Regions from separate parts of the Citrobacter portucalensis genome, predicted to be linked through region 1. Evidence: predicted binding sites of a transcription regulator. Region 1 holds the regulator's gene; the other holds the start of a gene.
What was found. The regulator sigma-54, encoded in region 1, starts transcription at its own class of promoters, with help from an activator protein. The targets are predictions, from matches to a motif close to GTTGGCACANNTTTCGCTNT.

Region 1 (11,994 bases):
GCGCTGATTCATCCTTTTACCGTGCATTCTGATGTTCTGCGTCGTGAATTACCGCTAATGTTGCTGGTAAGTATTTTAGCTGCATCCGTCCTGTATGACGGGCAGTTAAGCCGCAGCGACGGTTTCTTTCTTCTGCTTCTGGCCGTGCTATGGCTGCTATTCATTGTTAAAATCGCCCGTCTGGCCGAGCGACAAGGCAATGACAGCCTGACGCGTGAGCAGATAGCTGAGCTGCCGCGCGAAGGCGGATTACCGGTCGCATTTTTGTGGTTGGGCATTGCGCTGATAATCATGCCAATGGCAACACGTATGGTGGTGGATAACGCTACCGTACTGGCGAACTATTTCGCCATGAGCGAACTTACTATCGGGCTGACAGTGGTCGCCATTGGTACCAGCCTGCCTGAGCTGGCAACAGCGATTGCGGGTCTGCGTAAAGGTGAAAACGATATTGCCGTCGGTAACATTATCGGCGCAAACATTTTTAATATCGCTATCGTCCTCGGGCTACCGGCGTTGATTACGCCAGGTGAAGTCAATCCAATGGCCTTCACCCGTGACTATAGCGTCATGCTGCTGGTGAGCGTGATTTTTGCACTACTCTGCTGGCGACGTCCGCGCCAGATTGGTCGCGGCGCAGGTGCGCTGCTGACCGGCGGTTTTATCATATGGCTGGCGATGCTGTATTGGTTATCGCCACTTCTCGTTGGATAACTGGAAACGCATTATGTCGCACTTAGAGTTGCAACCGGGTTTTGACTTTCAGCAAGCAGGCAAGGAAGTCCTGGCAATTGAACGTGAAGGCCTGGCGGAGCTTGATCAGTACATCAACCAAAATTTTACCCTCGCATGCGAGAAAATATTCAGCTGCCCGGGCAAAGTGGTGGTGATGGGAATGGGGAAATCCGGCCATATCGGGCGGAAAATGGCAGCCACATTTGCCAGCACCGGCACCCCCTCATTTTTTGTACACCCAGGCGAAGCCGCACATGGCGATCTGGGTATGGTCTCGCCGCAGGATGTGGTCATTGCCATCTCTAACTCCGGTGAATCCAATGAGATAGCGGCGCTGATCCCGGTATTAAAACGTCTTCATGTACCGCTTATCTGCATGACCGGTCGTCCTGAAAGCAGTATGGCGCGTGCGGCAGATGTGCATCTGTGTGTTAAAGTGCCCAAGGAAGCTTGTCCGTTAGGCCTGGCGCCGACCAGCAGTACGACAGCAACACTGGTGATGGGCGATGCCCTAGCGGTGGCATTATTAAAAGCGCGCGGCTTTACCGCGGAAGATTTTGCGTTGTCTCATCCCGGTGGCGCACTGGGCCGTAAGCTTTTACTGCGCGTTAACGATATTATGCATACGGGCGACGAGATCCCGCATGTGACCAAAAACGCCAGCCTGCGTGACGCCTTAATTGAGATCACGCGTAAAAATCTCGGCATGACCGTCATTTGCGATGATGCCATGAAGATTGACGGTATTTTCACCGATGGCGATTTACGTCGTGTCTTCGATATGGGCGTTGATGTACGCCAGTTAGGCATTGCCGATGTGATGACCCCTGGAGGCATTCGCGTGCGTCCGGGTATTCTTGCCGTCGATGCCCTGAACTTAATGCAGTCCCGCCATATCACCTCGGTAATGGTTGCTGATGGCGACCAGTTACTCGGTGTGTTACATATGCATGATCTGCTGCGTGCAGGTGTAGTGTAAGAAACTCAAGGATAACGAAAATGAGTAAAGCAGGTGCGTCGCTTGCGACCTGTTATGGACCCGTCAGCGCAGACGTTATCACCCGGGCAGAAAACATCCGTTTGCTGATCCTGGATGTGGATGGCGTACTGTCTGATGGTCTGATTTATATGGGCAACAACGGTGAAGAGCTGAAGGCTTTTAACGTCCGTGATGGTTACGGAATTCGCTGTGCGCTCACTTCCGGTATTGAGGTTGCCATTATTACCGGACGAAAGGCTAAACTTGTAGAAGATCGCTGTGCCACTTTGGGGATCACCCACCTGTATCAGGGGCAGTCAGACAAACTGGTTGCCTTTGGCGATCTCCTTAGCAAACTGTCGATCGCGCCGGAGAATATCGCCTACGTTGGCGATGACCTGATCGACTGGCCGGTGATGGCTAAAGTAGGATTGAGCGTCGCGGTGGCAGATGCCCACCCTCTGCTGATCCCGCGAGCCGATTATGTCACCCGCATTGATGGTGGACGTGGCGCTGTGCGTGAAGTCTGCGATTTATTACTCCTGGCGCAGGGCAAACTGGACGAGGCCAAAGGGCAATCGATATGAGCAAAACCAGACGTTGGGTTATCATTCTACTGTCGCTGGCTGTCCTTGTGATGATTGGTATTAATCTGGCAGACAAAGATGACACCGCTCAGGTCGTCGTCAATAACAACGAGCCAACCTATAAGAGCGAACATACTGATACCGTCGTGTATAGTCCGGAAGGCGCGCTGAGCTATCACTTGATCGCACAACACGTTGAATATTATTCGGAACAAGCGGTTTCGTGGTTTACTCAACCGGTATTAACCACGTTTGATAAGGATAAAGTACCGACCTGGACGATCAAGGCCGATAAAGCCAAATTGACCAACGATCGGATGCTGTATCTGTACGGCCATGTTGAGGTTAACGCCCTGGTGCCTGACTCTCAACTACGCAGAATTACGACCGATAACGCGCAGATTAACCTGGTGACACAAGACGTCACTTCCGATGATCTGGTGACGTTGTATGGCACAACATTTAACTCCAGCGGACTGAAGATGCGCGGCAACTTACGCAGCAAGAACGCCGAGCTGATTGAAAAGGTTAGAACCTCATATGAAATCCAAAACAAACAAACTCAGCCTTAATCTTGTACTTGCCAGCTCACTTCTGGCCGCCAGCATTCCGGCATTTGCCGTCACCGGCGATACCGAGCAGCCGATTCACATTGAATCGGACCAGCAGTCCCTGGATATGCAGGGCAACGTGGTGACGTTTACTGGCAACGTGATTGTGACTCAGGGCACCATCAAAATTAACGCCGATAAAGTCGTCGTGACCCGTCCTGGCGGTGAAGACGGCAAAGAAGTGATTGATGGCTATGGAAATCCAGCGACGTTTTACCAGATGCAGGACAACGGTAAACCGGTTAAAGGCCACGCCTCTCAGATGCACTATGAACTGGCGAAAGACTTTGTCGTTCTCACCGGCAAGGCGTATCTGGAACAGCTCGATAGCAACATCACAGGCGATAAGATCACCTATCTGGTAAAAGAGCAGAAAATGCAGGCCTTCAGCGATAAAGGCAAACGCGTCACCACCGTTCTGGTTCCGTCGCAGTTGCAGGACAAAAACAAGGCTCCGGCAGAGAAAAAAGGTAACTGATTCGTTATGGCAACATTAACTGCAAAGAACCTTGCAAAAGCCTATAAAGGCCGTCGTGTGGTTGAAGATGTCAGTCTGACCGTCAACTCAGGGGAGATCGTCGGTCTGCTCGGTCCTAACGGTGCAGGCAAGACAACAACCTTTTACATGGTAGTCGGCATTGTCCCGCGCGATGCGGGTAACATTATCATTGATGACGAAGACATCAGTCTGCTGCCTCTGCATGCGCGCGCGCGTCGCGGCATCGGCTACTTACCGCAGGAAGCATCGATTTTCCGTCGCCTGAGCGTGTTTGATAACCTGATGGCGGTACTGCAAATTCGTGACGATCTGACCAGCGAGCAGCGGGAAGATCGGGCCAACGAGCTGATGGAAGAATTCCACATCGAGCACCTGCGCGACAGCTTAGGTCAGTCGCTCTCCGGTGGTGAACGACGCCGCGTGGAAATCGCTCGCGCACTGGCCGCTAATCCAAAATTTATCCTGCTGGATGAACCGTTTGCCGGTGTTGACCCGATTTCTGTTATTGATATTAAACGGATCATCGAACACCTTCGCGACAGCGGCCTTGGCGTGCTGATTACCGACCACAACGTCCGCGAAACGCTGGCAGTGTGTGAGCGTGCCTATATCGTAAGTCAGGGACACCTGATCGCGCACGGCACGCCAACAGAAATACTGCAGGATGAGCACGTTAAGCGCGTATACCTTGGGGAAGACTTCAGACTCTGATAGGGTAGAAGACTTCACGTCACTGCAGGAGAAAACAACTCTGAACATGAAGCAAGGTTTGCAACTCAGGCTTAGCCAACAACTGGCGATGACGCCTCAGCTACAACAGGCTATCCGTCTGTTGCAGCTGTCCACGCTGGAACTTCAGCAAGAACTTCAGCAAGCGCTGGAAAGTAACCCACTGCTCGAGCAAACCGATCTTCACGACGAAATTGATACCCAGGAAAAACAGGACAGCGAAACCCTCGACACCGCAGATGCACTCGAACAAAAAGAGATGCCTGAGGAGTTACCGCTTGACGCCAGTTGGGATGAAATATACACCGCCGGGACGCCTTCGGGCACCAGCGGGGATTACATCGACGACGAACTGCCTGTGTATCAGGGTGAGACCACGCAATCACTACAGGATTACCTGATGTGGCAAGTGGAACTGACCCCGTTCTCGGATACCGATCGCGCCATTGCGACATCCATTGTGGATGCGGTAGACGAAACCGGTTATCTCACCGTGACCCTGGACGATATTCTCGAAAGCATGGGCGATGACGACGTCGGTATGGACGAAATCGAAGCCGTGCTTAAACGCGTTCAGCGCTTTGATCCCGTTGGCGTGGCCGCCAAAGATCTCCGTGACTGCTTACTGATCCAACTTTCGCAGTTTGATAAAGCCACGCCGTGGCTGGAAGAAGCGCGTCTGATCATCAGCGATCACCTCGATCTGTTAGCCAACCATGACTTCCGCACCCTGATGCGCGTGACCCGGCTGAAAGAAGACGTGCTGAAAGAAGCCGTCAACCTCATCCAGTCGCTTGATCCCCGCCCAGGGCAATCGATCCAGACCGGCGAGCCGGAGTACGTCATTCCGGATGTGCTGGTGCGTAAGCATAACGATCGCTGGGTGGTCGAACTCAACGGCGACAGCATTCCGCGCTTACAGATTAACCAGCACTACGCCGCCATGTGCAATAGCGCGCGCAACGATGCCGACAGCCAGTTTATTCGTAGCAATCTGCAAGATGCGAAGTGGCTGATTAAAAGCCTGGAAAGCCGCAATGATACGTTGCTGCGCGTCAGCCGCTGCATCGTTGAGCAGCAGCAAGCTTTCTTTGAGCAAGGCGAAGAGTTTATGAAACCGATGGTACTGGCGGATATCGCCCAGGCCGTCGAGATGCACGAATCGACCATTTCCCGTGTGACCACGCAAAAGTATCTGCACAGTCCGCGCGGCATTTTTGAATTGAAGTATTTCTTTTCCAGTCACGTTAACACTGAAGGCGGAGGTGAAGCCTCATCCACAGCTATCCGTGCGCTGGTGAAGAAATTAATTGCTGCGGAAAACCCCGCGAAACCGCTGAGTGACAGCAAGTTAACCTCTATGCTGTCAGAACAGGGTATCATGGTGGCACGCCGCACCGTTGCGAAGTACCGAGAGTCTTTATCCATTCCGCCGTCTAACCAGCGCAAACAGCTGGTGTGACCCAACCGATAAGGAAGACACTATGCAGCTCAACATCACTGGAAACAACGTCGAAATCACCGAAGCCCTGCGCGATTTTGTGAATACAAAATTTGCCAAGCTCGAACAATATTTCGACCGGATTAATCAGGTCTATATTGTGTTGAAAGTGGAGAAGGTTACACATATCTCGGATGCAACACTGCATGTGAACGGTGGCGAAATTCATGCCAGCGCGGAAGGTCAGGATATGTACGCCGCCATTGACGGTTTAATTGATAAACTGGCTCGGCAGTTAACAAAACATAAAGATAAACTGAAACAGCACTAACTTGTCCGGGCAGTTAGCGGGTGCAGGACGGCCTGTTGTGTAGCACAACGGGCCATTTGTACAGTTAGCGCTTAGGTGAAATTATGACAAATAACGATACGACTCTACAACTGAGCACTGTTCTTAACCAGGAATGTACACGCGCAGGCGTTCACTGCCAAAGCAAGAAGCGCGCACTGGAAATCATCAGCGAACTTGCGGCAAAACAGCTTAGCTTGCCTGCTCAGGTGGTATTTGAAGCCATTCTGACGCGTGAAAAAATGGGCAGTACCGGCATCGGTAATGGTATTGCTATCCCGCACGGAAAGCTGGAAGAAGACACGATGCGCGCGGTTGGTGTGTTTGTTCAACTCGAAACACCCATCGCCTTCGACGCCATTGATAATCAACCTGTCGATCTGCTTTTCGCCCTGCTGGTCCCGGCAGACCAAACCAAGACGCATTTGCATACGTTGTCACTGGTCGCAAAACGTCTGGCAGATAAAACCATCTGTCGTCGTCTGCGCGCCGCGCAGAGTGACCAGGAGTTGTATCAAATCATCACGGACACCGAAGGTGGACAGGATGAAGCATAACAACCCAATGGCATCCTTTTTTGTCGTTGTGAGGAGAAACAGTACATGGTACTGATGATCGTCAGCGGCCGTTCAGGGTCAGGTAAATCTGTCGCCCTGCGTGCGCTGGAAGATATGGGTTTTTACTGCGTGGATAACCTTCCCGTAGTGCTGTTGCCCGATCTGGCTCGTACACTGGCCGATCGCCAGATTTCTGCGGCCGTCAGCATTGATGTGCGCAACATGCCTGAGTCCCCGGAAATTTTCGAGCAGGCAATGAATAATCTGCCCGAGGGTTTCTCACCACAGCTGCTGTTCCTTGATGCAGACCGTAACACGTTGATTCGTCGCTACAGCGACACGCGCCGTTTACACCCGCTCTCCAGCAAGAACTTGTCTCTGGAAAGCGCTATCGATAAGGAAAGCGATTTGCTGGAGCCTCTACGCTCTCGCGCTGACCTGATCGTTGATACCTCCGAAATGTCCGTACACGAACTGGCAGAAATGTTACGTACCCGACTGCTGGGTAAACGTGAACGTGAATTGACGATGGTATTCGAATCCTTTGGTTTCAAACACGGTATCCCGATTGATGCGGATTACGTCTTTGACGTGCGCTTCCTGCCTAACCCACACTGGGATCCGAAGCTGCGCCCAATGACCGGTCTTGACCGCCCTGTCGCCGCATTCCTCGACAGGCACACAGAAGTACACAATTTTATCTACCAGACTCGCAGCTATCTTGAGCTATGGTTACCCATGCTGGAGACCAACAACCGTAGCTACCTTACCGTAGCCATCGGCTGTACCGGCGGGAAACACCGTTCGGTGTATATTGCAGAGCAGCTGGCAGACTACTTCCGCTCACGCGGTAAAAACGTGCAGTCACGCCATCGTACGCTGGAAAAACGTAAATCATGACCGTGAAGCAAACCGTTGAAATCACCAATAAGCTGGGCATGCATGCCCGCCCAGCGATGAAACTGTTTGAATTGATGCAGGGTTTCGAAGCAGAAGTTTTGCTGCGTAATGATGAAGGAACGGAAGCCGAGGCCAACAGCGTTATCGCTCTGCTGATGCTGGATTCAGCCAAAGGGCGTCAGATAGAAGTCGAAGCCACGGGACCACAGGAAGTAGAAGCCCTGGCCGCAGTGATTGCCCTGTTTAATTCAGGGTTTGATGAAGATTAATCGAGTACACAGAACGTAGCCAGTAGGCCGGATAAGGCGTTTACGCCGCATCCGGCAATAACTACGCTAATACAGATTATTTTCCCGCATAAACGACTCACCACCTAACTGGCGCATTTGGCGCATAATCCAGGCCTGGCGGTTACGCACATAACCAGAAGGCGCATTCGCCTTAAAACGCAAAGGATTGGGCAATACTGCCGCCAGCAAGGCCGCTTCAGACAGGCTCAACCGACTGGCCGGTTTATGAAAATACCGTTGCGCCGCCGCCTCCACGCCAAATATCCCATCGCCAAACTCGGCGATATTCAAATAGACGGTCAGAATACGTTTCTTACTCCAGACGGTTTCCATACCCAGCGTTAGCCCGGCTTCGAGACCTTTACGCACCCAGCTACGTCCATCCCACAAAAAGAGGTTTTTCGCCGTCTGTTGCGATAACGTTGACGCCCCGCGAATGCGGTTTTCATTGCGTTCATTGTGCGCCAGCGCTTTCTCTATGGCGGTGACGTCAAACCCCCAGTGGTCTGGAAACTTCTGGTCCTCTGCAGCAATCACCGCCAGTCCCATCCACGGTGAGATCTCATCCATGCTCACCCAGTCCGAGTGCGCCACATAGCCGAAATCACCGGACAGCCATGCGCCCAGCTGTCGCTCGACCATTACCGCCGAGAAAGGCACAGGCATCACGCTGAAAAGTGCGATGCCCCCGCCCCAGAATACGGCGAGGACAACCACCACCCGCAGAAAAATACGTCGCAGAAAGGCGGTTACTCCTTTTCTCATTCAGTCAGCACCAGCACACGCGATACCAGTTTATCGATGCCACTCGCAGCCTGAGCGATGTCCTGCGCCAGCATATAGGCAGGCGTGGTGACGATTTTGTTGTCTTCATCGACGACAATGTCATCAACCGGACAAGGCACATGCTCAGCGCCCATCTCTTCCAGCACCTCTGCCGTGTCGATATCAGTGCCGATGGTCAGACGCAGCGGGAAGTCAAAAATTTTTGGTAACATGGCAGGCGCAATGCACATAAACCCCAACGGCTTACCCGCCTGATGCATGGCCACCGCCAGCGCGGCTAAATCGCTGTCAACCCGGCATTCGCTGCCCTGACTGGCAAAATTGCTCAGATTTTTGGCCGCACCAAACCCACCCGGCACGATCAACGCATCCAGTTCCGATGAGACTGCCTGCGCAAGTGGGCGAATATCGCCACGTGTGATACGCGCGGCTTCAATTAGCACATTGCGAGTTTCCAGCATCGGCTCGCCGGTCAGATGATTAATCACATCCGCTTGTTGTTTATCTGGTGCGAAACAGACAGCCTGAGCGCCGTTGCGGGCAATGGCCAGAAGCGTGAGAACAGTTTCATGGATCTCTGCACCGTCATACACGCCGCATCCGCTGAGCACTACACCCACTTTTTTCATCGCAATACTCCTTTCTCAACTGGCTGAAACATATTAGTTATTATGATTTAAATGCTACGCTTCACACATTTAACTGATTCATGTAACAAATTATTTAAGATTTGCTATCTTAACTGCGTGCGGCCTGAAAATTAGGGCTGCGCCCTTGTAAACAATGATAATAATTTACGGCGCAGCCACGATTTCCCTGGTGTTGGCGCAGTATTCGCGCACCCCGGTCAAGCCGGGGTCATTTTTTTTCCACGCTCGCCACCCAGGCTTTTAATACTGCCACGTCGTGCTGCCACTCCTGCTTCATCTCTTCAATCCATTCAGCAACGTTATCTTCCCAAGCAGGAAGATCCGGCGACTGGATTTGCTGACCTAGCTGTTGCAGGTGACGCAGCCCCACTGAACCTGCTGCGCCTTTAATTTTATGGCCTTCCTCAACAACACCTTTTTTATCCCGTGCCGTCAGGTTGGACTCCAGCACGCTCAAATATCCCGGCATCATCTTCTCAAACACCGCCAGCCCGTCGGTAATTAACTTCGGTCCCACCAGCTCGAGGTATTGTTCCAACATAGGAATATCTAACAGCGCTTGCGATTTACTGCTTTCTTCAGATGTCACAGTGCTCTCCTCTTCGTTTCGGGTATCCCAGTATTTTTTGATCATGGCGGTTAGCGCCGGAACCGACAGCGGCTTACTCAGCACGTCGTCCATGCCTGCGTCCAGATACTCTTTTTTATCTTTCAGTACGTTGGCGGTGAGTGCAACCAGCGGTGGCAGATCTTCACGGGCGTATTTTTGCGTGAGCTCCCGCGAGATATCCAGACCGGTCATATCCGGTAGCTGAATATCCAGCAGCACCAGGTCATATTCACCCGGCGTAAACATTTCCAGCGCGGCTTTCCCGGTCATCGCGACATCCACGCTGTTGCCTAATTTTTCCAGCACGGAGCGCGCAACAATAACGTTCAGCTCAATGTCTTCTACCAGCAGCACATTCAGGGCTGGCAGCGGCATTTCATCGTCTTCAAAAGCATCTTCAATCTCTTCCGCTACCGCAGGGGCATGCACGGTTAGCGTAAAGATGGACCCTTTTCCTGCCTGGCTGGAAACCGTAATATCACCGCCCATGTTTTTCGCCAGACGCTTCGACACGGCCAAACCAATCCCTGTCCCCGTTGCCGGTTTACCGCCGTTGCTGTCCTTCACCTGATAATACATAGCGAAGATTTTATCCTGCTCATCCTGCGGAATGCCGATGCCGGAATCTTCAACTTCGAAATGCAGCATATTCCCCTGGTCATAGCGCGCCCGCACGGTCACCTGCCCCTGCTGGGTAAACTTCACGGCGTTGCTGATCAGATTCCACAGGATCTGACGCAGACGCGTTCCGTCGGTAATGACCTTATGCGGCAGCGGTAACGTCGGCTCAAGCACAAAACGCAGCCCCTTTTGCTGCGCCTGTAGGCCAGAGAGGTTTTCCAGATCCGCCATAAAACTGGTGAAATCGATCGGCTGGTTATCGAGCTGGACTTTACGTCGCTCCATCTTATCCATATCGATAATATCGTTGAAAATATTCCCCAGCGTCACAGCAGAGACGTGGATTGTTTTAAGGTATTTTTCCTGCTCCGCGGTCAGATCCGTATCCAGCAGGATCCGGCTTAAGCCGACAATGCCGTTAAGCGGGGTGCGCAGCTCGTGGCTGATAGTAGAAATAAAGGTGGTCTTATCGCGGCTGGCGCGCTCAAGCGCATCCTGATAACGCTTACGCTCGGTAATATCGCGCCCAAAGCCCATCAGACCATGTCGCTTACCTACGCGGTCATAGTAAGGCACTTTGCGAATTTCAAAGCAGGCTTTGCGCCCGTCCGGGTAGTCCAGCCACTGTTCGTAGGTGAGCGAAACATTATGGCGGAACACCTTCTCGTCGGTCTCAATCACCTTTTCAGCCGCTTCAGGAGAGTAAACGTCAGCCGGTTTTAAGTTCACCAGCTGCTTTTCGCTTTTGCCGGTCAGCAGCTCCATGGCACGGTTACAGCCGGAAAACTCCTTATCTTCATTGCGATAAAAAACCAGATCCGGCGAGGCATCAAGGAAAGAGCGTAAAAAGGAAGACTGTTGCTCAAGCTGGATCTGCGCCTCTTCGCGCTCTTTGATTTCAACCTTCAGTTGCTCGAATGTTTCCTGGCGCTCTGCTTCGGCTTTTTCACGCTCAACAATTTCCTGATTGAGCTGGGCAATATTATCTTTCAACTGCACATTGAGCTTGAGATCTCGCTCGCGCATCTCTTCCAGCTTTTGTACCAGTCGTGACAGGCGTTGCCGGGACTCCTCAAGTTGCTCCACCACCACAGACAAGAAATAGACGGCCCAGGGGGTAATTAACAGACCAAAAAAGATAGAACGGATGACATCAATGCTTTCTACCTGGCCATGCAGCACCATGGTGACAGCCATCTGCACCACAATTGCCAACACGACCAGAGCCAGCGCCAACAGCAGCGAAAAGCGCACCAGACCTAACTTCATCATCAGGTCGACGTAATATTGCGCCAGCATACGGATTTGCTTCATAGAGGGTTCCTTCACGACAACTTGGCACAATAATACTCAATTCTCAGCGTGACGTTGAAGATTGTGCAAGAAATGCGGAGGTTATCGGTGAAATGACCGCGGAGAGGCCATCGTAGGCCTGATAAGCAAAGCGCCATCAGGCAAGCAGGCGCAGATTTCCGGATGTCGGCTTTGCCTTATCCGGCCTACGGAGAGTTAGTTCTCAGGCTGCACCCATGGCGTACCGAGCGCCGAGCCTTGCACACCGTACTTGTTAAGGTACTTATCCAGTTCGACCATGCCGGTCCAGCGGTTTTCACACCATAGCGGTGCCAGCAGCGTTGGGCGACGCGCGCT
Region 2 (11,994 bases), 540 kb from region 1:
TCAGTCAATGGACCTTCCTGCAGCTCCTGCTCTGCTTCCGCCAGATCGAACGGCAGTTTGCCCATTTCGATAAAGGTGGCGAAAGCACAGGCGCACAGTGCCAGAATCAGCGGGATGCTGCGCGCAGCAGGCCAGTGGTAAATGGTATCGGCGATATTGCTGATATGGGTTGAACCCGCAACCTGTGCCGCTACCCACAGCCCCAGCAGCAGGATAGGTTCAACCAGCACACCGAGCATCGCTTCACGGCTGGCGCCAATGGCGGTAAACGGGCTACCGGTATCCAGTCCCGCGATAGAGAAGAAGAAACGGGCGATGGCGAACAGGTAAATTAAGGTGATCAGATCGCCAAGTTGTGGCAGCGGCGAGCCAACGGTCACTACCGGCAACGCAGTGGCGATAGTCAGCATCACGCCCACCATCACAAACGGCGTCAGGCGGAAAACCCAGCTGGAATCCGCAGGCGCAATGCTCTGACGGCCCAGCAGTTTGATAATGTCGCGGTATTCCTGCAAAACGCCCGGACCGCGGCGATTGTGCAAACGCGCACGCGCCACGCGGGTAACACCGGACAGCAGCGGCGCAACGGCAAACAGCACCAGCGCCTGAATTAACGGATATAAAACACTCATTCTCAGGCTCCTCGAGAAACCACAATCACCACCAGCACCGCCAGCTCAATCAGCGCCAGGCGACGGAACAGCACCGGTGCAGCCGCATTCTGCCAGCCCGGAACCAGTGATACCGGGTTCAGCCATTTACGCAGTTTGAGTACCGGGGCAAAGGCTTCTTTCACCGGCATGGCAAAACCGTGCGCGGTAATAACCATTGACTGCTCGTGATCGTAGCCACACACCCATGCCGCACCGCGTGAACGCGACGGCAGACGGTTGCCTTTGAAAATGGCCATGATGATGAACGGCAGCAGCGGACACGCGATCAGCAGCAGCGTGATCATTGGCTGAGAAACGGTGGTGTTCGCGGTTTCCAACGGCAGCGGAACGGCGGAGGAGATCATCGGCAGCAGCCACGGCGCAGCAACGCCGCCAATCACGCAGCAGATAGCCAGCGCGACGACGCTCACTCCCATCAGGATTGGCGCGCAGCAGGCATTTTCAGCTTCCTTCGTGCGCGGTGCGCCAAGGAACGTAACGCCATAGACTTTCGCCATACACATCACCGCCAGCGCGCCGGTAATTGCCAGCCCTACCGCCAGCAACGGCCCTAACAGGCTACCGACAAACGCGCCGCTGTTGCCAAGCTTAAAGAAGGATTGGTAGATAACCCACTCACCGGCAAAACCGTTCAGCGGCGGCAGTGCGGCCATCGCCATCAGACCAACCAGCATCGCCAGCGAGATAACCGGCATACGTTTACCGATACCGCCCAGTTTTTCGATATCACGATGACCGGTACGGAACCAGATGCTGCCTGCACCCAGGAACAGAACGCTTTTGAACAGGCTGTGGTTTACCAGGTGGTACAGACCGCCGGTCAAACCCAGCGCGATCAGCGCCGGTTGATTCAGGGAAATTCCGGTCACGCCAGCGCCCAGGCCCAGCAGAATAATGCCGATGTTTTCCAGCGTGTGGTACGCCAGCAGACGCTGGATGTTGTGCTCCATCAGCGCATACAGACCGCCAACAAACGCGGTGATCATGCCCAGCACCAGCAGCGTAATCCCCCACCACAGCGGCGCGTTACCGCCCAGCAGCGACAGGGAGAGAATACCCAGCAGACCAACCTTCATGACGACGGTAGAGAACAGCGCCGCAGCCGGTGCGCTGGCATTGGCGTGTGCCTGTGGCACCCAACCGTGCAGTGGAATAATCCCGGCCAGCAGGCCAAAACCTGCCACGCCCAGCAGCCAGATGTCAGACCCGAGCGGCAGCTCCTGGGTGCGCAGGTCTAGCAGACGCAGCTCCAGAGTGCCGTAACGTTGCCACACCAGGTAGCAGGCGACCGCCAGCAGCAGCGTACCAATACGCCCCAGCGCAAACCACAGTTTGCCTTCTTTACTGCATCCGGTAAGGAACACGGCACACAGCGCCATGATTTCCGCCATCACCACCAGCGTACCAAGGTTGCTGGCAACCACCGCACATACCGCCGCGGCCATCAGCAGATTCACCAGCAGGCCGTTAGCTTTCACCTGCGGATGACGATGCCAGTCAATGTTGTACAGGCTGACAAACAGGCCGCACAGGCCCAGTGTAATCAGCCAGATAGCATTCAGCGGAGTAATTTGCAGACTGTGACCAATAAACGGCATCACGCCGCTCACTGCCAGCGCATTAGTCAGAACGGTAAAACCCGCGGCTGCCGTACACAGGCTGCCGACTGCACCGCCAACCCCAGCAATCCAGCCGCTCAGCGATTTATGAAATGAAAACAGAAATGCCAGAACCGCCGCAGCCGTAAACCAGGCCACGCCGCTGTTAATCAGTGAAATTGCGCTCATTTTGCATCCCCACTCTGAGCCTGCTGAAACAAGGTGAGATCGCCGAAATCGGTATTGAAAGTCAGCTCACGCTTACGTTTGCTGGCGCGGGCGATATCCATGTTGCTCACCAGATGCAGGGCTTTGGTCGGACACATGCGCACGCAGGCAGGACCTTGCTCGTCAAAACTACACAGATCGCATTTCACCGCGATGGCACGAACGCCAGGAACCCAGTCCAACAGCGAACTCACGCGAGCAGGCGCTGGCGGAGCCGGAGGCGCTTTTGGCGTATTGGCGTTTGCCGGAATGTGTAGCGGACGGCTACCGGAAAACTCTATCGCGCCAAACGGACAAGCGATCCCGCACATTTTGCAGCTTACGCACAGGCTTTCGTTCAGCTGTACGGCGCCATCAACGCGGTTAATGGCATTAACCGGACACACGGTGGCGCAAGGCGCATCTTCACACTGGTGGCAAAGCTGCGGCGCGGATTCTTTTTCATTTAACATCACTTTCAGGCGCGGCATTGACTGCAGGCCATGCTGGCGATGTGTCTCTGAGCAGGCGGCTTCACAGGTGTGGCAGCCAATACAAAGAGTGGAGTCAGCAATTACAAAACGATTCACCAGGCATTCCTCAGGTGATAGTCATTTTTGACGAAAACATGTCTACCAAATGTCATTTCGACATTTTTCGACATGCCCATTCCCTAAAACGTCGTGACGCAGTATGTAGACCGCACCATGACAAAGTGGGCAGCACCCGAGGCTTAAGCCGGGCTATGTCCCTCAACCAGCTGGCTTAAATTCACCGGCATATTGTTCTCAACCGCGGTGTACAGGCTGTCGTAGACGGTGGCGATTTTTTCGAGATAGTGCTCCAGCACCTGCTCGCGATCGCGGTTGCTAATACGCTCATCGACCTTACCGTCGATAGTCAATTCTGCCTGTGCAATCAGCTGCTTATCATCACCGTCTTTCGTTTCGACGTAGTATTCGATGGTATGGCTGTTAAAGCCGTCCGCCAGCGTGACGTAGATAGTGAAGTGTTCAAAAAGGACGAAGCAGAGATCCTTGTCCGGTGCGCAGCTCATCGCATGATGCAAACGCGCTTTTGACAGGGTGATCCCCTGAACCAGCGAGTTGCAGTAAATACGCCACTGGTCCTGTAGGCGACGATGCCGTTCAGCGATGTAATCGGCTTTTTCGCTTATTTCCCAAATAGTCATGTCAGGTTACCCGTTTAGCAGAGATGAACAGCCTTAAGCACATTTCATGCCAAAATTAAATCACTTAATTTTCATATAGATAAAAAATCAAAGGCGGGTGACGACATGTCATTTCGTCATCGTCGTCATTGTCACGAATGAAAAAAATCAACCTGGCATGCTTATTGCTTTTATTACGGCAACTTCACAGGAGGCGGTATGCACGAAATAACCCTCTGCCAACGGGCACTGGAATTGATTGAACAACAGGCCACGCAACACGGTGCTAAGCGAGTAACTGGGGTCTGGCTCAAAATTGGCGCATTTTCTTGCGTAGAAACCAGCGCTCTCTCCTTTTGTTTTGATCTGGTATGCCGCGGGACCCTTGCAGAAGGTTGTAAACTCCACCTCGAAGAACAAGAAGCCGAATGTTGGTGCGAATCTTGTCAGCAATACGTCACGTTACTGACGCAACGCGTGCGCCGATGTCCGCAATGCAACAGCGATATGCTGAGAATTGTGGCCGATGACGGCTTACAGATTCGACGTATTGAAATAGATGAAACTCCAGCGCCGGATGGCGACGCTTAAGCGTCTTATCCAGCCTACAGAAACAGCTCGTTTGTAGGCCGGATAAGGCAACGTAGCCATCCGGCAACAGATGTATCGCAAGTAAAAAGATCAGGAGTGAGCGATGTGTACGACATGTGGTTGCGCTGAAGGCAACCTATATATAGAGGGTGATGAGCATAATCCCCACTCGGCGTTTCGCAGCGCGCCATTTGCCCCGGCGGCTCGTCCGGCGCTGAATATTACCGGTGTGAAGACCTCAAATTTCACACCGAGCCAGACCGAAGAAGGCGATTTGCACTACGGTCACGGTGAGGCCGGAACCCACGCACCAGGTATGAGCCAACGCCGTATGCTGGAAGTGGAAATTGACGTACTGGACAAAAACAACCGCCTCGCCGAGCGCAACCGTGCCCGCTTTGCGGCCCGTCAGCATCTGGTGCTGAACCTTGTTTCAAGCCCGGGCTCTGGTAAAACTACCCTGCTGACCGAAACGCTGATGAAGCTGAAAGATAGCGTGCCGTGCGCCGTTATTGAAGGTGACCAGCAAACGGTGAACGATGCCGCCCGTATTCGCGCCACAGGCACACCCGCCATTCAGGTCAACACCGGTAAAGGTTGCCACCTCGACGCACAAATGATTGCTGACGCCGCGCCGCGTTTGCCGCTTGACGATAACGGTATTCTGTTCATTGAAAACGTCGGCAACCTGGTCTGCCCGGCCAGCTTCGACCTCGGCGAGCGCCATAAAGTGGCCGTGCTTTCAGTAACCGAAGGTGAAGACAAACCGCTGAAATACCCGCATATGTTTGCCGCCGCATCGCTGATGCTGCTCAACAAAGTGGATCTACTGCCGTACCTCAATTTTGACGTTGAAAAATGCATTGCCAGCGCCCGGGAAGTGAACCCGGGGATTGAGATTATCCTAATTTCCGCCACCAGTGGTGAAGGGATGGATCAATGGCTCTCCTGGCTGGAGACGCAGCGATGTGCATAGGTGTTCCGGGTCAAATCCGCACCATTGATGGCAACCAGGCCAAAGTCGACGTTTGCGGTATTCAGCGCGACGTCGACCTGACGCTGGTCGGTAGCTGTGATGAACATGGCCAACCGCGCCTCGGCCAGTGGGTACTGGTCCACGTCGGTTTTGCCATGAGCATCATTAATGAAGCTGAAGCGCGCGATACGCTCGACGCGCTGCAAAACATGTTTGACGTTGAGCCGGATGTCGGCGCGTTGCTGTACGGCGAGGAAAAATAAATGCGTTTTGTTGACGAATACCGCGCACCAGAACAGGTGATGCAGTTGATAGAGCACCTGTGTGAACGTGCCGCCCACCTCTCCTACACGGCTGAACGCCCGCTGCGGATCATGGAAGTTTGTGGTGGTCATACCCACGCTATCTTCAAATTCGGGCTCGACCAGTTGTTACCGGAAAACGTGGAGTTTATTCATGGTCCGGGTTGCCCGGTTTGCGTTCTGCCGATGGGCAGAATCGACAGCTGTGTAGAAATTGCCAGCCATCCAGAAGTAATTTTCTGCACCTTTGGCGACGCTATGCGCGTCCCGGGTAAGCAAGGCTCACTACTACAGGCCAAGGCGCGTGGTGCGGATATCCGCATCGTCTACTCACCGATGGATGCACTGAAGCTGGCGCAGGAAAACCCAACGCGTAAAGTGGTGTTCTTTGGCCTGGGTTTTGAAACCACAATGCCAACGACTGCTATCACCCTGCAACAGGCAAAGCAGCGTGACGTGCAGAACTTTTACTTTTTCTGCCAGCACATCACGCTTATCCCTACGCTGCGCAGCCTGCTGGAACAGCCGGACAACGGTATCGACGCCTTTTTAGCGCCGGGCCACGTCAGCATGGTGATTGGCACCGACGCCTACAACTTCATTGCTTCAGATTTCCATCGCCCGCTGGTGGTCGCCGGTTTCGAACCGCTTGATCTCCTGCAAGGCGTAGGGATGTTAATTGAGCAGAAAATTGCAGCCCAAAGCCAGGTAGAAAACCAGTACCGCCGCGTGGTACCGGATGCCGGTAACGCGTTAGCGCAGCAGGCCATTGCCGAGGTGTTCTGCGTCAATGGTGACAGCGAATGGCGCGGTCTGGGCGTTATCGAATCCTCTGGCGTTCACCTGACGCCGGACTATCATCGCTTTGATGCCGAAGCACATTTCCAGCCAGCGCCGCAGCAGGTATATGACGATCCGCGCGCGCGTTGTGGGGAAGTGCTGACGGGCAGATGTAAACCACATCAGTGCCCGTTATTTGGCAAAACGTGTAACCCGGAGACCGCGTTTGGCGCCCTGATGGTCTCCTCAGAAGGCGCATGTGCCGCCTGGTATCAGTATCGTCAGCAGGAGTGTGAAGCATGAGCAGCGTACAACTCGCCCACGGTAGCGGCGGTCAGGCTATGCAGCAGTTGATCAACAGTCTGTTTATGGAGGCTTTCGCGAATCCGTGGCTGGCGGAACAAGAAGATCAAGCGCGTCTGGAACTGGCACAACTGGTGGCAGAAGGCGACCGTCTGGCGTTTTCAACTGACAGCTACGTTATCGATCCGTTGTTCTTCCCCGGCGGCAATATCGGCAAGCTGGCCATCTGTGGTACGGCTAACGATGTCGCGGTCAGCGGAGCTATTCCACGCTACCTCTCCTGCGGTTTTATCCTCGAAGAGGGTCTGCCGATGGAGACACTGAAAACCGTTGTTAACAGCATGGCAGCAACCGCGCGCGAAGCAGGCATCGCCATCGTGACTGGCGATACCAAAGTCGTGCAGCGTGGTGCAGCAGACAAACTGTTCATTAACACTGCCGGAATGGGGGCAATTCCCGCCAACATTCACTGGGGTGCACAGACTCTCGGCGTGGGTGATGTGCTGCTGGTCAGTGGTTCGCTTGGCGATCACGGCGCAACCATCCTTAACCTACGCGAGCAATTGGGTCTGGATGGCGAACTGGTCAGCGACTGCGCGGTGTTAACACCTCTTATCCAGACGCTGCGTGATATTCCTGGTGTGAAGGCGCTGCGTGACGCCACCCGTGGCGGCGTGAATGCGGTGACGCATGAGTTTGCCGCATCATGTGGATTTGGTATTGAGCTGTCTGAAGCGGCCCTGCCCGTGAAGCCTGCGGTGCGTGGCGTTTGCGAGCTGCTGGGTCTGGATGCGCTCAACTTTGCCAACGAAGGCAAACTGGTGATTGCCGTTGAGCGTCAGGCCGCTGAAACCGTACTTGCCGCGCTGCGCGCGCATCCGTTAGGGTGCGATGCTGCAATGATTGGTGAAGTGGTCGAACGCAAAGGTGTTCGTCTTGCCGGACTCTACGGCGTGAAACGAACCCTCGATTTACCACACGCCGAACCATTACCTCGTATATGCTAGCAGCCGGTTGGCAGCATGCTGTAGGCCGGATAAGACGCATTTGCGTCACTATCCGGCATTAACGCTGCATAACGCCTGATGGCGCTTTGCTTATCAGGCCTACGGATTGCGTGACCAGCGAGTTTGCGGTCAGCCATCCGGCAATAATTTACGACTTATACCTATAATTCATTTACCGTTTTCGCACCGTTCTGCGGTGCTTTCCCTGGAAAAGCAATATGTCGTATACACCGATGAGTGACCTCGGACAGCAAGGCCTGTTCGATATTACTCGTACATTATTACAGCAGCCCGATCTCCCGTCTCTTAGCGAGGCGCTTTCGCAGCTGGTCAAGCGTTCAGCGCTGGCCGACTGCGCGGCTATTGTCTTATGGCAGGCACAAACGCAACGTGCGCGTTATTTTGCAACGCGTGAAAATGGTAGACCCATCGATTATGAAGACGAAACGGTGCTGGCACATGGTCCGGTACGCCGCATTTTGTCTCGCCCTGATGCGTTGCACTGCAACTATCATGAGTTTACGGAAACATGGCCACAATTGGCTTCAGGTGGACTGTATTCTGAATTTGGCCACTACTGCCTGCTGCCACTGGCGGCAGATGGGCGCATCTTTGGCGGTTGCGAATTCATCCGTAACGAAGACCGTCCGTGGAGTGAAAAAGAATATAACCGTCTACAGACCTTCACTCAGATAGTCGGCGTCGTTGCTGAACAAATTCAAAGCAGAGTCAGCAACAACGTCGATTACGATCTGCTGTGTCGTGAGCGTGACAACTTTCGCATCCTGGTCGCCATCACCAATGCCGTGCTCTCCCGACTGGATATTGATGAGCTGGTCAGCGAAGTCGCCAAAGAGATCCACCACTACTTCGACATCGATGCCATCAGCATCGTGTTACGCAGCGATCGCAAAAATAAACTCAGTATCTATTCCACTCACTATCTGGATGAACATCATCCGGCACACGAACAGAGTGAAGTGGACGAAGCGGGAACGCTCTCTGAACGGGTCTTCAAAAGCAAAGAGATGCTGCTGATCAACCTGAGCGAACGTGACATCCTTGCCCCTTACGAACGGATGCTGTTCGAAACCTGGGGCAACCAGCTACAAACCCTGTGTCTGCTACCAATACTATGCTCGGCGTACTCAAGCTGGCACAGTGCGAAGAGAAAGTTTTCACTACCGCCAACCTCAAGCTATTGCGCCAGATTGCCGAGCGTGTGGCAATTGCCGTGGATAACGCGCTAGCCTACCAGGAAATTCACCGCCTGAAGGAACGTCTGGTCGATGAAAACCTGGCGTTGACTGAACAACTCAACAACGTAGAGAGTGAGTTCGGCGAAATCATTGGTCGCAGCGAAGCTATGTACAGCGTACTCAAGCAGGTCGAAATGGTGGCGCAAAGCGACAGCACCGTCTTGATTCTGGGTGAGACCGGAACGGGTAAAGAGCTGATCGCACGAGCCATTCACAACCTGAGCGGACGTAACGCCCGCCGGATGGTGAAGATGAACTGCGCGGCAATGCCTGCCGGATTACTGGAAAGCGATCTGTTTGGTCATGAGCGTGGCGCGTTTACCGGTGCCAGCACGCAGCGGATTGGTCGTTTCGAGCTGGCAGATAAAAGTTCGCTGTTCCTCGATGAAGTTGGCGATATGCCGCTGGAGCTTCAGCCTAAGCTACTGCGGGTTCTGCAAGAGCAGGAATTTGAACGTCTGGGCAGTAATAAGCTGATCCAGACCGATGTCCGTTTGATCGCCGCCACCAACCGCGATCTGAAGAAGATGGTTGCCGATCGCGAATTTCGTAACGATCTGTATTACCGACTGAACGTCTTCCCGATCCATCTGCCGCCGCTGCGTGAGCGCCCGGAAGATATTCCGCTGCTGGTAAAAGCCTTCACCTTTAAAATTGCTCGTCGGATGGGACGCAATATCGACAGTATTCCCGCCGAGGCTCTGCGCACGCTGAGCTGTATGGAATGGCCGGGTAACGTGCGTGAGCTGGAAAACGTGGTAGAACGTGCGGTTCTGCTTACCCGGGGCAACGTGCTGCAACTATCCCTTCCGGATATTGCCCCTTTGACGCCGTCTACGCCTCCGGTGGCAACCGAAGTCGCGCAGGACGGTGAAGATGAATACCAGTTGATTATGCGCGTACTGAAAGAAACCAACGGGGTGGTTGCCGGTCCCAAAGGCGCGGCACAAAGGCTGGGGCTGAAACGTACAACGTTACTCTCACGCATGAAGAGATTAGGCATTGATAAGGATGCACTGGTTTAACTGATTGCCCGATAGCGCTACGCTTATCGGGCCTACATGACGGAGGCGTTTACCTCGTAGGCCGGATAAGGCATCGCCGCCATCCGGCATAGAATTACTTCTTCCGCTGGTACTTCTCCGGTAACTCCGGCACTGGACGTTTGTCATCAATCAGGTGACGTACGGTCAGAATCGGGTGACGCCAGAGCATTCTCGGTCCAGCCCAACGCATAATTTGCTTCATCTCTTCGCGTTTAGCAGGTTGATAACAGTGCACAGGACACTGTTTACAGGCCGGTTTTTCCTCACCAAATACGCACTTGTCGAGGCGTTTTTGCGCATAGGCAAATAACGCATCGTAATGCCCCGGCTCGTCTGAAGCCTGCGGACACTGGCTCTCGTAGAGCGAAATCATTCTCTGGATCGTCATTTTTTCACGTGCAATGCGTTTGCCGGCCATGATGCCTCCACAATTAAGTTGCATAAATAATACACCTTAGCTAAGCACAGAACTATTACCTGAAGGTGATACATCCTTAGCAACCTACGCAAATAAGAATTATTTTCATTTGTTTATGCCATGTGCTATATAACATAGCAAAGGCTATATTCGATGATAAATTAACCACCTTGTTGCGAGGGATACTATGCCGCATCTGCCCCATCTGAAGTCATTTCTCCTTGCCAGCGTGTTAACAGCGCTGACGCTGTCACCCGCCTGGGCGAAAGAAAAATTCAAAGTGGTAACCACCTTTACGGTGATTGCCGATATGGCAAGCAATGTAGCAGGTGACGCGGCGGACGTTAGTTCTATCACCAAACCGGGGGCTGAAATTCACGAATATCAACCAACTCCAGGCGATATCAAACGGGCGCAAGGCGCACAGCTTATTCTCTCCAACGGTCTAAACCTCGAACTATGGTTTGCCCGCTTCTACCAAAATTTGTCCGGCGTACCTGAAGTGATGGTCTCAAACGGCGTGCAGCCAATGGGCATCAGCGAAGGGCCGTACAACGGTAAACCAAACCCGCATGCCTGGATGTCAGCGGAGAACGCGCTGATCTACGTGGATAACATTCGTGATGCGCTGATCAAATACGATCCGGACAATGCCGCAACCTACCAGAATAATGCGCAGAATTATAAAGCGAAAATCCAGCAGACTCTGGCGCCACTGCATACAGAACTGGCAAAGCTCCCTGCTGATAAACGCTGGCTGGTCACCAGCGAAGGCGCATTCTCTTATTTAGCTCGTGATAACAATCTCAAGGAGCTGTATCTGTGGCCGATCAATGCCGATCAGCAGGGTACGCCCAAGCAGGTACGCAAGGTTATCGATGCCATCAGAGAGCATCATATCCCAACGGTATTTAGCGAAAGCACCGTGTCCGACAAACCAGCGCGTCAGGTTGCCCGTGAGTCTGGCGCGCATTACGGCGGCGTGCTGTATGTCGATTCGCTCAGCACTGCCGATGGTCCGGTACCGACCTATCTGGATTTACTGCGCGTCACCACGCAAACCATTGTTAACGGCATCAACAAGGGTCTGGAGAGCCAACCATGAGTCACTCTGCGATTACCGTAAATCAGGTTACGGTGACGTATCGCAACGGTCATACCGCATTGCGGGACGCCACTTTTCAGGTTCCGGGCGGCTCAATTGCCGCTCTGGTCGGCGTAAACGGTTCGGGAAAATCAACGCTTTTTAAAGCGCTGATGGGTTTTGTCCGCCTGGCGCAGGGGGAAATCTCAATTCTGCAACAGCCGGTAAATAAGGCGCTCAAACAGAATCTGATCGCCTATGTCCCCCAGTCAGAAGAGGTGGACTGGTCGTTTCCGGTACTGGTGGAAGATGTGGTGATGATGGGACGCTTTGGCCATATGGGCTGGCTGCGTCGACCAAAACAAATTGACCACGCCTGCGTAGATGCGGCGCTGGCGCGGGTTGATATGCTGGATTATCGCCATCGTCAAATAGGTGAACTGTCCGGTGGGCAGAAAAAGCGTGTTTTTCTGGCAAGAGCCATCGCGCAGGACGGGCAGGTTATTTTACTGGATGAACCCTTCACAGGCGTGGATGTAAAAACCGAGGCCCGGATCATCGACCTGCTGCATGAACTG

Region 2: hypA (hydrogenase maturation nickel metallochaperone HypA) is a predicted target of sigma-54. The motif match lies at 3,823-3,842, and genes of this name have one in related genera.

Annotation. Positions count from the first base shown of each region.
Region 1 covers NZ_CP092466.1:521,473-533,466, reverse strand. Annotated here, with positions in the region: gene LY264_RS02585 (calcium/sodium antiporter) at 1-714, shown strand, start outside; gene kdsD (arabinose-5-phosphate isomerase KdsD) at 728-1,714, shown strand; gene kdsC (3-deoxy-manno-octulosonate-8-phosphatase KdsC) at 1,735-2,301, shown strand; gene lptC (LPS export ABC transporter periplasmic protein LptC) at 2,298-2,873, shown strand; gene lptA (lipopolysaccharide ABC transporter substrate-binding protein LptA) at 2,842-3,390, shown strand; gene lptB (LPS export ABC transporter ATP-binding protein) at 3,397-4,122, shown strand; gene rpoN (RNA polymerase factor sigma-54) at 4,169-5,602, shown strand; gene hpf (ribosome hibernation promoting factor) at 5,625-5,912, shown strand; gene ptsN (PTS IIA-like nitrogen regulatory protein PtsN) at 5,996-6,487, shown strand; gene rapZ (RNase adapter RapZ) at 6,533-7,387, shown strand; gene npr (PTS phosphocarrier protein NPr) at 7,384-7,656, shown strand; gene mtgA (monofunctional biosynthetic peptidoglycan transglycosylase) at 7,723-8,442, opposite strand; gene elbB (isoprenoid biosynthesis glyoxalase ElbB) at 8,439-9,092, opposite strand; gene arcB (aerobic respiration two-component sensor histidine kinase ArcB) at 9,322-11,658, opposite strand; gene mnmL (tRNA modification radical SAM protein MnmL/YtqA) at 11,854-11,994, opposite strand, start outside.
Region 2 covers NZ_CP092466.1:1,064,400-1,076,393, reverse strand. Annotated here, with positions in the region: gene LY264_RS05085 (respiratory chain complex I subunit 1 family protein) at 1-632, opposite strand, end outside; gene hycC (formate hydrogenlyase subunit 3) at 635-2,461, opposite strand; gene hycB (formate hydrogenlyase subunit HycB) at 2,458-3,069, opposite strand; gene hycA (formate hydrogenlyase regulator HycA) at 3,213-3,671, opposite strand; gene hypA (hydrogenase maturation nickel metallochaperone HypA) at 3,870-4,241, shown strand; gene hypB (hydrogenase nickel incorporation protein HypB) at 4,345-5,217, shown strand; gene hypC (hydrogenase 3 maturation protein HypC) at 5,208-5,480, shown strand; gene hypD (hydrogenase formation protein HypD) at 5,481-6,602, shown strand; gene hypE (hydrogenase expression/formation protein HypE) at 6,599-7,609, shown strand; partial or broken gene flhA (formate hydrogenlyase transcriptional activator FlhA) at 7,828-9,893, shown strand; gene LY264_RS05035 (nitrous oxide-stimulated promoter family protein) at 9,988-10,332, opposite strand; gene LY264_RS05030 (metal ABC transporter substrate-binding protein) at 10,520-11,437, shown strand; gene sitB (iron/manganese ABC transporter ATP-binding protein SitB) at 11,434-11,994, shown strand, end outside.